Regions from separate parts of the Streptomyces lunaelactis genome, predicted to be linked through region 2. Evidence: riboswitches for the same ligand, from Rfam matches in the RefSeq annotation. Region 2 holds a riboswitch; the other holds the start of a gene.
The links. A riboswitch is a leader RNA that binds a small molecule or an ion and turns the genes downstream of it on or off. The one in region 2 is predicted to bind cyclic di-AMP.
Positions count from the first base shown of each region.

Region 1 (4,204 bases), 5.1 Mb from region 2:
CGCCCTGACGCCCGCTACGTCCTGCCCCAGTTCACCGAGCGCACCAGCTCGGGGACCCGCACCCTCGACCCGTACTCCAGGCTGCTGGAGGAGCGGATCATCTTTCTCGGGACCGCCGTCGACGACACCTCGGCCAATGACGTGATCGCGCAGTTCCTGCACCTCGAGTACGCGGCGCCGGACCGCGACATCTCCCTGTACATCAACTCCCCCGGCGGCTCACCCAGCGCCATGTCGGCGATCTACGACACGATGCAGGTGGTCACCTGCGACATCGAGACGACCTGCCTGGGCCAGGCAGCCTCGACCGCCGCCCTTCTCCTCGCCGCCGGCGCCCCCGGAAAGCGGATGGCACTGCCCGGCGCCCGGATCGTCGTCCAGCAGCCCGCCTTCGAGGAGCCGTTGCGGGGCCGGCCGTCCGATCTGGAGATCCACGCGCAGGAGTTGCTGCGGCTGCGCGCCCAACTCACCGACATGTTCGTGCGCCACACCGGCCAGACACCGGAGCGGGTCACCGAGGACCTGGAGCGCGACAAGATCTTCGACGCCGAGGACGCCAAGTCCTACGGCCTGGTGGACCACGTGATCAAGAACCGCAAGACCTCGCTCATCAGCCCCGGTTCGCGGTGAGCGCCCGATGCTGCCACCCGAGCTGCCGCCGCTGCCCGCGCTGACCCGCGCCGAGGCCGAGTTCATCGACAGCTATCTCGAAGTCGTCGATCTGCTGGGGCAGATCAATCCGGCCCGCTCGACGCACACCTATGGCGCACTCCGCGCGGCCCAGGCCCTGGTGGGCCGGGCCGGCGCGCTCAAGGAGGCCCTGACGCTGATGCATACGCGCGGCGAGAGCGAGGTACACGCGGCGACACTCGCCGGGGCGCTCAGAGTGCTCGACGGAGAGCGCAGGGCGCGCCGCGTGACGATGCCTCCAGCTTCCATGCCTTGACGTGCCCTCTGCTCTCGTCTACGCCATCGGAGTACGAATGTGTGTACCCCGTTCGGTGTAGTAGTCGCCTCAACCGCAGTACCGGACAACTTGCGCAACACGACTACCGATCTGGCGGAATGAGTCGTTCCGCTGCTGGTGCAGGGGTCGGCAGCTGTCGCGGACCGGTCACAAAAACGGCCCTGTCCACCCGAACAGATCAAGGGTGACGAGACTCACATACCGTCGTTTCGGCTCGGAAATCCGGCACGGTGTGGGTCAAGATCCCAGAGACGACAAGCCCCCGCCACCTCGGCGGGGCGGTCCGGGTGGACGCCGAGTCCTGCCGCCGCTCCGGATGTCTGGTCGACAGAAGTGCATCGGCAGGAGTGGAGGACCCGAGCACGACGGGGTGGCCGGACAGACCGGCCGTCCCTAGGGGTGAAGCCGCATCCGCGGCCGGGCATCTTCGTCCGTCCGAACCCGACAGGTCATCCTTCACAGGCGGCTGACGAAGGGTTGCGCATGACCGCGCAGATTCATGTCCCGTCTCTGATCTCCCGGGCGGGTGCCGTATCGGCCCTGACCCTCGCGGCCGTCGGGGGCTCGATGCTGGCGCCGGGCGCCGCGTCCGAGGCACACGCGGCGACTACGGTCCATGCGGGCAAGGCCCTCAAGGTGGCGGCCTCGAAGAGGGGGGCGCCATACCGCTACGGCGCCGCGGGCCCGTCGCGGTTCGACTGCTCGGGCCTGACGCTCTACTCGTACAAGAAGGCCGGCAAGAAGCTGCCACGCACGGCCCAGCAGCAGTACAACAAGTCCAAGCATGTCTCGCGCATGTCGCGGCAGCGCGGGGACCTGGTCTTCTTCCACTCGGGGGGCTCCGTGTACCACGTGGGGATCTATGCGGGGAGCGGGAAGATCTGGCACTCGCCGAAGTCGGGGTCGGTGGTGCGGCTGGAGAAGATCTGGTCGAAGCGCGTGTGGTACGGCCGGGTCCGCTGACGGTTTCCGGGCTCCGCCCCGGACCCCGCGCAGCGGACGCCGCCTCAGTGCGTCAGCGGCTCCGCCAGCAGCGTCGCGCCCAGCGCCGTCAGCGCCCCTCCCGTGACCCCCTCCACCGCGCGCGTCGTACGCGGGCGCCGCAGCCACCCGCCCAGCCGGTCCACCAGCAGCGCCACCATGGGGAACCACAGCAGCGCCAGCAGGACGACGATCGTCGCGAGCAGCAACGTGCGCGGCAGCACCGGGGCGCCCTCCGGGACGAACTGCGGCAGCAGGCTGAGGAACAGCACCGGCGCCTTCGGGTTGAGGACGTTGGTGAGGAAGCCCTGCCGCAGACTGCGCCGGACGCCGCCGGCCGGCGCTCCGTCGGGCTCCGCCACCTCCAGCCCCGGACGCAGCGCGGCGCGCACGGCCTTGATGCCGAGGTAGAGCACATACGCGCCGCCCACGATCTGCAGCGTCCGGTAGAGCACCGGCACCGCGACCAGTACGGCCGCGAGTCCCGCGACCGCCAGCGCCGTGTGCACCACAAGTCCCCCGGCCACGCCGACCGCGCAGGCCACACCCGCACGGCGGGAGGCGAGAGCGTTGCGCACGACGACGGTGAAATCCGCGCCCGGCATGGCGACCATGCCCGCGGCGACCCCGATGAAGGCGATCAGTTGTGCGTCCATGCCGACCATCCTGGACCCGTGCAGGCCTTAGCGTGTACTTGGAATCCTCGGGGTCTGCCTAAAGAAACGCTTAAGGGGTGGCATGTACGACCCGACACGACTGGCCGCGCTGGTGGCGGTCGCGGAGGCCGGTTCGATCACCCGCGCCGCCGCCCGTATGGGCTACACCGCGCCCGCGCTCTCCCAGCAGCTGGCCAAACTGGAGCGCGAGGCGGGTGCGGCGCTGCTGGTGCGGCACCACCGTGGGGCACGGCTGACGGCTGCGGGCGAGCTGCTGGCATCCCGGGCCCGCCGGGTGCTGGACGAGATGGACCGGGCGAGGCACGAGCTGGCGCGGCTCGCGGGGCTCTCCGGCGGGCGGCTGCGCGTGGGCACTTTCACCACGGTCGGCATCCATCTGCTGCCGCCGGTACTGAGCGCTTTCCGCCGGGCGCATCCGGATGTGGAGCTGACCGTCGCGGAGTACGAGCCGCCGGGCGGCGTCCTGGCGGTGGCGGCCGGCGAGGTGGATCTGGCGCTGACCCATGCGTACGAACCCGCCGATCCGGCGCCGTCGCCCGCGGGCGTCGTGCTGGAACCGCTGCTCGTGGAGGAGTTGGTGCTGGTGACGGCGCCCGGTCATGCGCTGGCGGGCGGCTCGGGCCGGCTCCCGGTGGCCGAGCTGGCCGGACAGCCACTGATCAGCAGCGCGCCGTCGCATCCGCCGCGCAAGGGCGTGGAGGGTGCGCTGGCGCGGGCCGGGGCTGCTCCTGCCGTGGTGTGCGAGTCACCGGGCTACGGGCTGGTGTGCGCGCTCGTCAGCGCGGGTCTGGGGGTGGCGGTGGTGCCGGAGATGGTCGCGGGGATGTCCGCGACGCCGCTCGGCGTACGGCAGTTGGAGCCGGCGGCCTTCAGGCGGACGATCTCGGTGGCGCACCGGGGCGGGGAGTCGAGTCCCGCCGCCGAGTCCCTGCGGGCTCTGCTGCGCGGCACGTTCGGCCGCGCAGGCGGCTAAGCGGCCCCGGGGAAGTCCGGGCGGGGTGCCTGACAGGGCCTGAGGCGTACCCTCCGGGGGCGTCAGCCCTGGACCGGGACCGACCACGGCAGGGCGATCCAGACGGTTTTGCCGCCCTCCGGGGTCGGCGTGACGGAGAGCTGTCCACCCCACTCCGCGGTCAGGCTGCGGATGATGACCATGCCGCGGCCGTTGTCCTGGCGGACGGCGGCCGGCAGCCGCTGCGGCCAGCGGGGGTGGCTGTCGGTGACGCCGATGCGCAGCTGCTCGTCCCGGTCGAGACGGAGGTCGACGGTGAAGGTCGGCGACTGGCCGAAGGTGTGCTGGACTGCGTTCGTGGCGAGCTCGGAGACGATCAGCCGCACGGTGTCGACGGCCTCGGTCTCGACCGGCAGGCCCCATTCGGCGATGACGTGCGTTGCGTATCTGCGGGCCTCGGAGACCGAGGCGGGATCGCTCGGCAGAGTGAGGGAGGCTTCCTGATGGTCTGCCATGGCGACGCTGTCCCTTTCCCACCGGGGCCGGGCTCCGACTCGTAGCGGATGAATGCGAGGGCGGCCACGGATTGCGCTTCGCGCCAGAGTGCCACTGATCGTGCCGTCAGAG
Region 1 covers NZ_CP026304.1:1,295,631-1,299,834, forward strand. Annotated here, with positions in the region: gene SLUN_RS05590 (ATP-dependent Clp protease proteolytic subunit) at 1-630, shown strand, start outside; gene SLUN_RS05595 (hypothetical protein) at 638-946, shown strand; cyclic di-AMP (ydaO/yuaA leader) riboswitch at 1,292-1,447, shown strand; gene SLUN_RS05600 (C40 family peptidase) at 1,451-1,930, shown strand; gene SLUN_RS05605 (LysE family translocator) at 1,975-2,604, opposite strand; gene SLUN_RS05610 (LysR family transcriptional regulator) at 2,687-3,598, shown strand; gene SLUN_RS05615 (ATP-binding protein) at 3,661-4,092, opposite strand.
Region 1: linked by a shared signal. The riboswitch ahead of SLUN_RS05600 (C40 family peptidase) and the one ahead of SLUN_RS29600 (M23 family metallopeptidase) in region 2 are both predicted to bind cyclic di-AMP.

Region 2 (4,204 bases):
GTCGTGATGGGTGAACCGGTGGACGTCCTTGTCGGAGAGCCTGGGATAGGGCGCGAAGAAGCGGTAGTACTTCGACTCGTCGGAGACCTGCTCGTAGAAGCTGACCAGGCGTTCGGCGTCGTCGGTGGTGATGGGCCTGATGTGCGCGGTGGCACCGTCGCGCAGCACCACGTCCGCTTCCCAGTGGTCGGGGTAAGCGTGATCCGACGAGGTCTGCATGGGGAAAGCGTACGGCTCACGCACCGGTCGCGGAGGAGGTTGCCGCGGGGCAGTCTGAGGAGGCCGATCGGCGGCGTTCCGGGGCCCGGGGTCGCTATGAGCACGCGGCAACGCATGAGAGACTGGTCTAGACAACCCGCTAAGACTTGAAGGGCAACACCATGGCTGAGCGCCGCGTCAATGTCGGCTGGGCCGAGGGCCTGCACGCCCGCCCCGCTTCCATCTTCGTCCGTGCCGCCACGGCCGCCGGCGTCCCCATGACGATCGCCAAGGCGGAGGGCAACCCGGTCAACGCCGCCTCCATGCTCGCGGTGCTCGGCCTGGGTGCCCAGGGTGGCGAGGAGATCGTGCTCGCCTCCGAGGCGGACGGCGCCGACGCCGCCCTGGACCGTCTGGCCAAGCTGGTCGCCGAGGGTCTCGAGGAGCTCCCCGAGACCGTCTGAGCCGGACTGCCGAATGACCCATCACGAAGCCGTGGCGTCCCGAATTCGGGGCACCACGGCTTCGTTCTTTTCCGGGTCCCGGTGCCATTCAATTTCGGGCAGCAGAAAAGAAGTCCCGCGGATATCTTTCCTTTGTATACGGCGCCACTGTTAATGCTGGACGCTCGCGGTGTTTACGGGATGTTGCGAAGTCCTCACGCGCTCGGGGCGGCGCAGCCGGTGCGCGGCGGTGGCCCGTTCGGTGTGCAGGGCCGTCAGCGCCCGCGCCCTCTCCACGTCGCCGCGCGCCACGGCGTCCACGATCGCGCCGTGCTCGGCCCAGGACTCCATGGGCTTGGCCGGCTGCTCGACGGCGTACATCCAGGCGATCTTGTGCCGCAGCTGGGTGAGCAGGGCGATCAGCGCGGGGCTGCCGGAGGCCTGGGCGAGCGTCTCGTGGAACCATCCGCCCAGTGACCGCAGATCCTCGCCCTGGCCGCGGCGGGCCCGCTCCTGACCCAGTCTGACCAGGCCACGCAGCACTTTGAGGTGTGCGTCGGTACGACGCTGGGCGGCACGCGCCGCGCCCATGGGCTCCAGCAGCATCCGGATCTCCAGGAGGTCGGCGGCCTCCCGCTCGGTGGGCTCGGCGACGCAAGCGCCGGCGTGCCGGCGAGTGGTGACGAAGCCCTCGGACTCCAGGGTGCGAAGGGCTTCGCGCACCGGGACGCGGGAGACGCCGTAGCGGCGGGCCAGCTGCTCCTCGGTGAGCCGGCTGCCGCGCTCGAATACACCGGAGACGATGTCGTCGCGGATCGCCGTGCATACCGAGTGCGCGGGAATGCGCATGACCGAACCTCCGCTTTAATCCGCGCGAAACGCAGCCGATTGACGTCTGTCCGGTGACTCTATTGCAGTGGGCCGGATTTTCCGATGGCCCACCGGAATCCATGGATATCTTTTGGCCAGGGGTCCAGGTGCGCGGCAAACACCGAAGGCCCCGGCGGGGGGTGCCGGGGCCTTCGGTGAGCAGTTCCGCGGAGCTGCGCTCAGACGTTCACGCCGTGCGCGCGCAGGTACGCGAGCGGGTTGATGTCGGAGCCGTACTCGGGGCTGGTCCTGGCCTCGAAGTGGAGGTGCGGCCCGCTGGTGTTGCCGGTCGCGCCGGAGAGGCCGATCCGCTGACCCGGGGTCACGCTCTGGCCGACCGAGACGCTGATGGACGAGAGGTGGCCGTACTGCGTGTACGAGCCGTCGTTCATCTTGATCACGACGTTGTTGCCGTACGCGCCGCCCCAGCCGGCCTCGACGACGGTGCCCAGGCCCACCGCGTGCACGGACGTGCCGGACGCGGCGTGGAAGTCGATGCCGGTGTGGCTGCCGGAGGACCAGACGGCGCCGCCGGCCTGGTAGCCGGTGGAGACGTAACTGCCGCTGATCGGCGACACGAAGGAGTTCAGGCGCTTGCGCTCGGCCTCACGGGCGGCGCGCTCCTTGGCCTCGCGGGCCTCCTTGGCGCGGGCTTCCGCCTTGCGCTTCGCCTCGGCCTCGGCCTTCGCCTTGGCGGCGGCCTCAGCGGCCTCCTGCTTCTGGGCGGCGGCCTGGTCGGCGATCTGGTCGGCGAGGGAGTCGGCGGCCACGATCTGGGTCAGGCCGGTGTCCTCCACGGTGGTCGCGCCGGTCTCGGCAGCGAGCGCCGGGGAAGCGAGGGTTCCGATGACGCCAGTGGTGGCGAGAGCCGCGACGCCGGCGAAGTTCGCCTTCTTGCGCGTCATTCGGCCCGGGGCACGGTGCTTCCCGGTGGCACGGGTGAACGCCATGAAGTGGCTGATCCTTTCCTTCCTTCTCGCCTACCGGGTTAGCTGACGGGTTCGGAGCAGGAAGGTCTCCTACGGGCCCCTCCAGGTGCGAAGGCGCCCGATTCACCCCAGGGACTGAGTGGGTCCCCGGCTCCCCAGGCTCGCGCCTGACGGGGACTCGGCGATGGCTGTCCGATGCCGCGGATGCGGCGGGCTACTGGCGGACAGCCGCACCGACGCTAGGCGGCTCATCTTTCAATCACCAAACAGACAGCCCCTTTTGTAGCGCACGCCACAGGGCAGACAGGCAACCTCTCCAATAAAACGGACAAAAGGCGGAACCCCGGCAACGCTCTGGATGCCGGGGTTCCGCTTGCGCGTCCGGAATTGTTTGCCGGACGTACTCAATCAGCCTGTGACAACAGTCACTTCACCGATGCCCAGCGCCCTGACCGGCTCCTCGATCTTCGAAGCATCGCCGACGAGCACGGTGACCAGACGGTCCACCGGGAAGGCGCTGACGGCCGCGGCCGTCGCCTCCACGGTGCCCGTCTCGGCCAGGCGTACGTACAACTGCGCCTGGTAGTCGTCCGGGAGGAACTGCTCGACCTGGTCGGCGAGCGTGCCCGCGACGGACGCGGCCGTCTCGTACTTCAGCGGGGCGACGCCCACCAGGTTCTGCACGGCGACATCGCGCTCGGCGTCGGTGAGCCCCTCCGCCGCGAGCGTGCGCAGCACCTTCCAGAGGTCGTCGAGCGCCGGGCCGGTGTTGGGGGTGTCCACGGAGCCGCTGATGGCGAGCATCGCGGCGCCCGACCCGTCGGGCGCGGAGCGCAGCACCTGGCCGAAGGCCCGCACGCCGTAGGTGTAGCCCTTCTCCTCGCGCAGGACGCGGTCGAGACGGGAGGTGAGGGTGCCGCCCAGGCAGTACGCGCCGAGCACCTGGGCCGGCCACACACGGTCGTGGCGGTCCGGGCCGATGCGGCCGATCAGCAGCTGCGTCTGGACCGCGCCGGGGCGGTCCACGATCACCACACGGCCGGTGTCGTCGGCGGTGATCGCCGGTACGGGACGGGGCGACGCGCTGTTGCCCGTCCAGGTGCCGAGGGTGTCGGCGAGCACCGCGTCCACATCGACGCCGGTGAGGTCGCCGACGATCACCGCGGTGGCGGTGGCGGGCCGGACATGCGCCTCGTAGAAGGCCCGTACGGCCGCGGAGTCGATCCGGGCGACGGTCTCCTCCGTGCCCTGGCGGGGGCGCGACATACGCAGCGTTGCCGGGAAGAGCTCCTTGGAGAGCTGCTTGGCGGCACGGCGGGACGGGTTGGCCGTCTCGTGCGGAATCTCGTCCAGGCGGTTGCGTACGAGCCGCTCGATCTCGTTGTCCGCGAAGGCAGGGGCGCGCAGCGCCTCGGCGAGCAGGCCGAGCGCCTTGGGCAGCCGGGAGACCGGGACCTCGAGCGACGCGCGGACACCGGGGTGGTCGGCGTGCGAGTCGAGCGTGGCGCCGCAGCGCTCCAGCTCGGCGGCGAACTCCTCGGCCGTGTGCTTGTCGGTGCCCTCCGACAGGGCGCGCGCCATGATCGTGGCGACGCCGTCCAGGCCGTCCGGCTCGGCGTCCAGCGGGGCGTCGAGGGAGATCTCGACGGCCACCACCTGCTGACCCGGGCGGTGGCAGCGCAGCACGGTCAGGCCGTTGTCCAGCGTGCCGCGCCCGGGGGCCGGGAACGCCCAGGGGCGGGCTTCTCCGGCCGTCGGCTGCGG
Region 2 covers NZ_CP026304.1:6,420,125-6,424,328, reverse strand. Annotated here, with positions in the region: gene SLUN_RS29615 (bifunctional acetate--CoA ligase family protein/GNAT family N-acetyltransferase) at 1-219, opposite strand, end outside; gene SLUN_RS29610 (HPr family phosphocarrier protein) at 381-662, shown strand; gene SLUN_RS29605 (GntR family transcriptional regulator) at 813-1,490, opposite strand; gene SLUN_RS29600 (M23 family metallopeptidase) at 1,691-2,461, opposite strand; cyclic di-AMP (ydaO/yuaA leader) riboswitch at 2,475-2,634, opposite strand; gene SLUN_RS29595 (M16 family metallopeptidase) at 2,849-4,204, opposite strand, start outside.